Regions from separate parts of the Cytobacillus sp. EB106-05-05-XG126 genome, predicted to be linked through region 2. Evidence: riboswitches for the same ligand, from Rfam matches in the RefSeq annotation. Region 2 holds a riboswitch; the other holds the start of a gene.

Region 1 (3,876 bases), on a different contig from region 2:
TAACCCCAACTTCACCGCGGGAAAATCCAGATTTCCCCAGAAAGTCTTTCAGCCATTCATGAATATCTCTTTTTCTTTGGATAGGAAGGTACTTTACATTGTTATTATTTAAGTGGGATATTACCTGAATTAAAAGTGTAATCCTCTCCCAAAACAATTCACCTGTACTATGATACAGCCATCCGTTTAATGATGAAGGTATTGGACATTCTAAAAGAGATCTTTCGAGCTCTTTCTTCCCTTCTTCAGTTAAAATGTAATGCTTTTCATCAATGGCAGTCATCCAGCTGCTGCTTAGGATTTCTTCTGCAAGATGGTCCAGTACTCCCCTGCTTAAATTTCCAAATGTACGAAAAAACGGGGTTAGTTGAAATAGATGAGCATCTTGGATGGTCTGGGAAGACTTTTTTCCATTAAGCAAATGTAAAATGGAATATATAGTTCTTTGTCCCTGCAACTCGTTAACACAGTACATTATTACAGATTTCAAATAAGCTCTTTGCATTATGTTCACCTTACGGCTTAAGATTTTTTATTTTTTCATTACCTTCTTTTTCTTACTTCTATTTTATCATGAAAGAAATCGGCAGGCCGTTTTAATTATTTCTAACAGGGTAAATTATGCCTAAACCCTTATGTGATAAGCATTCTCAATACATTTTCTATTGAAAAGTTGAACATACAGTTTTACAATAGGATGTGAGGAATGTGTTACCATCATCTTGATGGGAGATTAATTGTTTAATTCTTGGGAGGTTTTTTTCATGGCAAAGTATACAATTGTTGACAAAGAAACATGCATTGCATGTGGAGCTTGCGGCGCAGCTGCACCGGACATTTATGATTACGATGATGAAGGCATCGCATTTGTTACCCTTGATGATAACCAGGGTATCGTTGAGATTCCAGATGTATTGATGGACGATATGATGGATGCATTCGAAGGCTGCCCAACCGATTCAATCAAAGTTGCTGATGACGCTTTTGATGGCGACCCGCTTAAATACGAATAATCCCTCAGCCATACTCTAATCTTTGTTAAGCTACTGCTCCCTTTCAACTAGAAAGGGAGTTTTTTGGCTTACAAATTGAAAAAGCAGCGGAACATTTGCCGCTGCTTTAAATTTATATATTCATTATGCTGCACTTTTTAATACAGCCTGCTTTTCTACCCAGGTTCTCATGCGTGTAAAAATGAGCATGAAAACAATTGAAATAATAATTCCTTTTAGAATATTGAATGGCAATATCCCTGTAACAATCATTGTTCTCATTTCAGGCGCTGACATTGCCGGGAAATTCAGGAAGAATGTATATGCCGGCAGAATGACAACGTAATTAAGCACACTCATAATAACAGCCATAACCATGGTGCCGATTACGAGCCCAAACGTCATGCCTTTTTTGGTCTTCAGCTTGCTGTATACATAATAAGTAGGCAAGACGAACAAAATGCCTGCCGCAAAGTTTGCAATATGTCCGACAGGTACCCCTGTTGCACTCCCAGTCATGAAGTAATCAAGAATATTTTTAATAAGCTCCACTAATATTCCTGCTGCCGGGCCAAAGATTAACGCTGCGATTAATGCAGGAATATCGCTGAAGTCAATCATCAAAAATTGCGGAAACGGCGGAATTGGAAAATTGAGCAGCATTAATACATAAGAGATGCTGCTTAGCATTCCGATGGCAACCATTGATTTGATATTAAGTTTTTTCAAGTTCCTCTCTCCTTTTTAGGACTATCTCTCCTATAGAAGAAAGGTTCGGCTAAGCAAATATCTTCGCAATAAATAACCCTCAAGCTAAAATAACTTGAGGGAGTGTTGCAAAGGCATGCTTAATAACGTTCAAAACCTGCATTTTTTGAACGTCTGCAGAACCTCCATCTTCTCCCATCCAGACTGTACTGTCGGCTTTGGAATCGCACCAAATCCTGCCCAATTAAATGCAAAGCGTTTTTCGACCAAAACGCTTCTCTCAGGCTCGCGGGCTTAGAGTTAAGATTAACCCATCACCGCCGGTCGGGAATTTCACCCTGCCCCGAAGATAGACCGTATTTATTTATACAGATTAATTATACTGAAAAAAAGTTATTCTGTGAAGGGATTTGTTTATCTGTATGGATTTGAAACATATATATATCCATGTCCATACCTATTAAAATGTTTCTGGATAATACAAAAAAGGGAGGCTCTGCCATCCCTTTTGCATTATCTAAGCGGATATTCCTTTCTTTCTCCTTTGGAAAAAGTCATGATGGACTCATATCCCACTTCTTTTGCAAGAGCAATTGCCTTATCAAAATCGGCACCTACATGTTCAGGAAAGTGCGCATCAGATGAAAGTACAATCGGGATATTTTTCTCATAGCATTTCTGCAGGAGCCTTTTGTCCGGGTATAGTTCACCGACTGGCTTTCGCAGACCGGCTGTGCTGATCTCTACACATGTCTTGGATTCTGCCAGTGCATTGGCTGCACGATCATACTGCTCCAGCAAAAACTCTTCGTCCTTAGGAACATATTTAAAGATTTTCACGAGGTCTAAATGGCCTACAATATCAAATAAATTGGATTGGGCCAGTGTGACCACTTGATCAAAATACTTCCTATATATCTCATAAAGATCCCGTTTATCCCATTCTTTTCTAAATTCAGCAAGATCTATGCCGAAATCTCCAACCCAATGTATGGATCCAATTACATAATCAAATGAGTAACTGTTAATAAACTTCGTCATTTCATCATGCTTGCCCGGCGTATAGTCCATTTCTATTGACATTTTCACATCTTTGTTATTACTCCACGCTTCTTGAAAAACATTCACATAGTCTTTCATATCATAAAATCGTCTTTCGTTTACCCATGGATTTTGCAGAATGTCTGCTGTCTGATAGAAATGATATGCATGTTCCGAAATCCCAAAAGATTCAATCCCTTTTTGGGCAGCAGCATCTGTGAATTTTTTTAAATAATCCAGGCTTAACGTGCCATTTTCAAGATGGTTATGATAGTCTGTAAGCATTTCTCTAACTCCCCCAGTTTTTTACCCATTATACTTTAAGGGAGTAAAGCGGTGCAATCATTTCTATTCTATTTTTTGTGAATGATTAGAATTTGTCCAATTTTGATAACATCTGAATTTGAATTGTTTAACTCTTTAATAGCTTCTGCTGTTGTATCATGCATTTTCGCTATAGAAGTTAATGTATCGCCTTGCTTAACAGTGTATTCACTAAATTTGCCGGGTTTTATCATCAGTTTTTGACCTGTAAGAATGTGATCAGGATTAATATTATTTAAACCGGCAATATCAACGGGCTGCAGATTATAGTGTGCAGCGATGGACCATAATGTTTCCCCGGTTTTAACTATATGGTAGGTTTCCCCGGAATCATTTGTTATTTGCCCAGAATTAAAATTAGACGGCCGGGCTGAAACTTCACGTGCGTTTTCAGTTCTTGCCGCTGCATTTACAGCTTGTCCAACTTCTCCCATGCCAAATGCCACAGAGGGATCCATTGCATTTATTTTATCAGCTGTCCATGCCTGCGCATGTATTTCAAAATGAAGATGGACTCCTGAAGAGTCACCCGTACTTCCCATCAATCCGATTTTCTGTCCGAGCGAAACTTTGTCGCCTTCAGCAGATAATCGTTTATTCAGATGGGCGTATACTGTTTCGGTTTGGTTGTTATGTTTAATAAATATTACATTTCCGTATGTTTGAGAGTAATACGACCTGGACACAATTCCAGCGTCAGCGGCATAAACCGGAGAACCGGAATCTCCGGCAATATCAATGCCCTTATGCTGACCACTTCTTGTACCATACGTGTCCGTAATTACACCATCTGCCGGCCATACCCAATGCT
Region 2 (3,876 bases):
GCCGGCCCCTTCTCTAAGAATGGTTATTTTTGATCCCGAAGGAAGGGTGATAGGTGAAATAAGAGATATGAAAATGCGGAAGCTTCGCTGGTTCCTGCCTTATTTTATCGACCGATTCATTCCAAAAAGGCTGGGAATTTATGACTATACTGATAATCTTGAGGCATCAATCATCATCCGTAGAAAGGGAATCGAAGTCTTGTCTTCAGGTTGCCACTGCAGGGAAATAATCGAATTTAAAAAGGAAGGAAGCACTCTGCTGTTTCAGAATGGAGATATGCAGTATGCCGTTCCTAAAACCTTTTTACACACAGATCTGCAGGTACTAGATGATCAATCGAATAGAATTGCCCGTTTTCGCAAAGGGTGGATGCCATTTGAGTGGGGGAAGCGCTTTAAGGATCCAAACACACCTGTCCTTTCTTTTAATATTAGTCTGGATGCAAAAGAAAAGCGCAGAATTTATGCAATTTTTGCGGCTCTATTTCTTTATCGCAATCATTAAAACATGTGCACATTTATAGATTCTGGATTCCCCATATAGTATGATAAATTCAGTTTAAGTATAGGGAAATCAGTATAGAGGTGTTGGAATGAAAAAGTTTTTACTGGCAGCTGCAGTTATTGTCCTTTTGCTGTTCATTGTTGACAAGACCATTCTTAAGGAAAAGGGAGTAGTAGAGCAAGCTGGACAAATGCAAAAATACGATAAAATTGAAGATCCTGAGGATTTGCCTATTGGTTTGGAGAAAGGCAGCATTGCTCCAGATTTTGAACTGACAGATATGGAAGGAAATCCGGTGAAACTCAGTGACTACAGGGGCAAAGCTGTGCTTCTGAATTTTTGGGCAAGCTGGTGTCCTCCATGCCGCGCGGAAATGCCGCATATGGAGAAGCTTTATAAAAAGTACAAAGATAAAAAATTCGATATTCTTGCCGTAAATCTAACAAACACTGAAAAGAATAACGGAGACGCTGAGAAGTTCGTGAAAGAGCTGGGTCTGACTTTTACAATCCCTATGGATGTAAAGGGCGCTGTTGGTGCGGATTATAATATTATGGCTTATCCTACAAGCTATTTTATTGACTCTGATGGAGTTATTAGAGAAAAAGTTTTGGGAGCCTTAAATGAAGAATATATGGAGAAGGAAATCAAAAAGCTTCCATAAACAAACCGGAGAGCCATATTAGCTCTCCGGCTTTATATCTGCAATCATATCCTGGTGAAGGCGATTAACGATTACCCTTTTTCTGTATAGCATTATGCCGGCTTCTGCAATATCATTAACGGCAGAGCGATTTATGAATGCCCCAAAAAGCAATCCGGCAATAGGGATCATTTGGAAAAGTTTTTTCCAGCCTATTTGGTCCCTGTACGAAAACACAACCTCTCTCCAGCCTTGAAGCTCAGAAACGACTTCCCTTTTTGGTCCTTCTTCTTTAGCGCCAAACATGGTAAGCTGCTGCAGAATAGCTTTTTTTCCAACAATATCACTGGAAACAAATTGAAGGATTTTGACGATGAACATTCTTTCATTTTTATCTGCGGGATCGAAGCCATAGCAAATCGCAATATCCTGCAGTGTTTTTAATTGAATGCCGAGGAGAAGAGGGATATCAATGGTCAGGGTGAAAATCCCTCCGACTCCAGTTCCCGCACCCTGCAATGCAGCGGTTCTTTTTCTGTTTGAGGTTAGCTTTTCCGCGGCTTCATCCATCTTTACTATGGGCAGGGCTTCTACATCCTGCAAGGTATGGATATTCTGTCCAGGATAATAATTCTTTAACGCTGCTGCTGAACTTAAATATCTTCCTCCTGATTGAATATACGTGCCAAGTTCATCAAGAATCACTCCAACCTTTTTTTGTATGAACTCCGGTGTGAATCTATCAATAAGTTTGAAAGGAAGCCTCCCGAGCTTCTCCCAAAACCACAAATCACCTTGGTCTTTTTCCCATTCTTCGCATTTCTTTAATTCATTTATCAGCTGTTCTTTCGGTTCAATCATTAGTATCGCCCTTTCATTCCTTCTTCTATATTTTAACTATACGGCTGTTTAAAGCAAAAGTTTCACTTCTTTCACAACCAATTCTCTTTGTATATTTCGGCTATTCATGATAAGATTCTTATAATAGAATAGGATTTCCTTCGGGGCAGGGTGAAATTCCCAACCGGCGGTGATGAGGGTACGCCCTCTTAGTCCGTGACCCGGTTTTATTAGCAGAGATAGGTGCTTAATAATAGCGGTGGATTTGGTGAAATTCCAAAGCCGACAGTGAAAGTCTGGATGGGAGAAGGAATGAGTATAGTAACGCGTTCAAAATTTCTTTTTTTAAACGCTTATTTCGTCATGTGTTTTTGCCCCGTTTCACCTAGCTGGTGTACGGGGTTTTGCCGTTTCATACTTAAATTGGAGAAATTGTAAGGAAAGGAGGATTCACATAATTTGAACCACCAGGAATATATGAAGTTAGCCATCAGTCTGGCAGCGGCAGCCAAAGGACAAACAAGTCCTAACCCGCAGGTGGGTGCGGTTGTTGTTAAAAATGGTGAAATTCTTGGGATGGGTGCTCACCTGAAGGCGGGAACTCCCCATGCAGAAGTCCATGCGATTGCTGCAGCTGGCGATGAGGTTAAAGGGGCTGATATTTATGTCACTCTTGAACCGTGCAGCCATTTTGGCAGGACTCCGCCATGCGCAGACTTAATTATTAATTCAGGAATTAATAGGGTTTTTATTGCTTCTGCCGATCCAAATCCTCTGGTTTCAGGCAAAGGAATCGAAAGGATGCAGGATGCCGGTATTGACGTGGTGACCGGTCTGTTGAAAAAGGAAGCAGATGCCCTAAACGAACCATTTTTCCATTTTATAAAAACAAAGACACCATACGTAACCATTAAAGCAGCTTCATCGTTTGATGGGAAAACAGCTGCAAAAACCGGTGACAGCAAATGGATTACCTCTCCAGAATCCAGGCAGGATGTACACCGTCTACGGCATGAACATGACGCAATACTTACAGGTGTAAATACGATCATTCACGATAATCCCCTTTTAACCGCCAGGCTGCCCCAAGGCGGAAAAAATCCCATTCGAATTGTTTTAGATACAAATCTCAGAATTCCGGCTGACGCAAATGTCATCCGAGATCAGTCTGTTAAGACCATCATCTTTACCGGCTGCGAAATAGATTCGACAAAAGCAGAGGAAATAAGGAAGTATAATGCAGAAGTTTTTTCTTTTCCTGCAAATGAGGTGCCGATTAAAGAAGTATTAAAAAACTTAGGTGAAAGAAACATCATGACTTTATTTGTTGAAGGCGGGTCTGAGATCCATGCTTCATTTATTAAAGAAGGTTTCTTTCAGCAGATGATCCTCTATATGGCTCCTAAAATTATTGGAGGCAATAAGGCGATTCCATTTATTGGCGGGGATGGTGCCGACTATGTAAAAGACTCCCCTGTACTGGAATTCACAGAAATCAAAAGGATTGGCGGAGACCTTAGAATTACCGCAAAACCGCTGAGGGAGGCCACGCAATAATGTTTACAGGAATTATTGAGGAGCTTGGAACAGTAAAAAAAGTAGTTCAGCAAGGCAAGGCGATGAAACTGACGATTCAGGCCTCCAAAGTTTTATCAGATGTTCAATTGGGGGACAGCATTTCGGTTAATGGCGTGTGTCTTACAGTTACGGAATTTGCAAAAAATGAATTTTCAGCAGATGTCATGCCCGAAACATTCAAAAGCACTTCGCTTTCTGCCATTAAAGAACGAACAAAAGTCAATCTGGAGAGGGCAATGTCTGCAAATGGCCGATTTGGCGGGCATTTTGTGACAGGGCATGTGGATGGTACAGGTCAAATCATCAAAAA

Evidence for each region. Region 2 has a riboswitch for FMN ahead of ribD (bifunctional diaminohydroxyphosphoribosylaminopyrimidine deaminase/5-amino-6-(5-phosphoribosylamino)uracil reductase RibD). Riboswitches for the same ligand answer to the same signal wherever they lie in the genome.
Region 1: linked by a shared signal. The riboswitch ahead of AC3WTL_RS18630 (ECF transporter S component) and the one ahead of ribD (bifunctional diaminohydroxyphosphoribosylaminopyrimidine deaminase/5-amino-6-(5-phosphoribosylamino)uracil reductase RibD) in region 2 are both predicted to bind FMN.

The regions. Positions count from the first base shown of each region.
Region 1 is NZ_JBYTDU010000007.1:91,097-94,972, forward strand. Features, by position in the region: gene AC3WTL_RS18620 (YpbB family protein) at 1-505, opposite strand, end outside; gene AC3WTL_RS18625 (ferredoxin) at 765-1,013, shown strand; gene AC3WTL_RS18630 (ECF transporter S component) at 1,137-1,721, opposite strand; FMN riboswitch at 1,884-2,055, opposite strand; gene AC3WTL_RS18635 (histidinol-phosphatase) at 2,214-3,026, opposite strand; gene AC3WTL_RS18640 (M23 family metallopeptidase) at 3,095-3,876, opposite strand, start outside.
Region 2 is NZ_JBYTDU010000022.1:12,065-15,940, forward strand. Features, by position in the region: gene AC3WTL_RS23775 (hypothetical protein) at 1-505, shown strand, start outside; gene AC3WTL_RS23780 (TlpA disulfide reductase family protein) at 594-1,169, shown strand; gene AC3WTL_RS23785 (EcsC family protein) at 1,188-2,009, opposite strand; FMN riboswitch at 2,142-2,304, shown strand; gene ribD (bifunctional diaminohydroxyphosphoribosylaminopyrimidine deaminase/5-amino-6-(5-phosphoribosylamino)uracil reductase RibD) at 2,448-3,545, shown strand; gene ribE (riboflavin synthase) at 3,545-3,876, shown strand, end outside.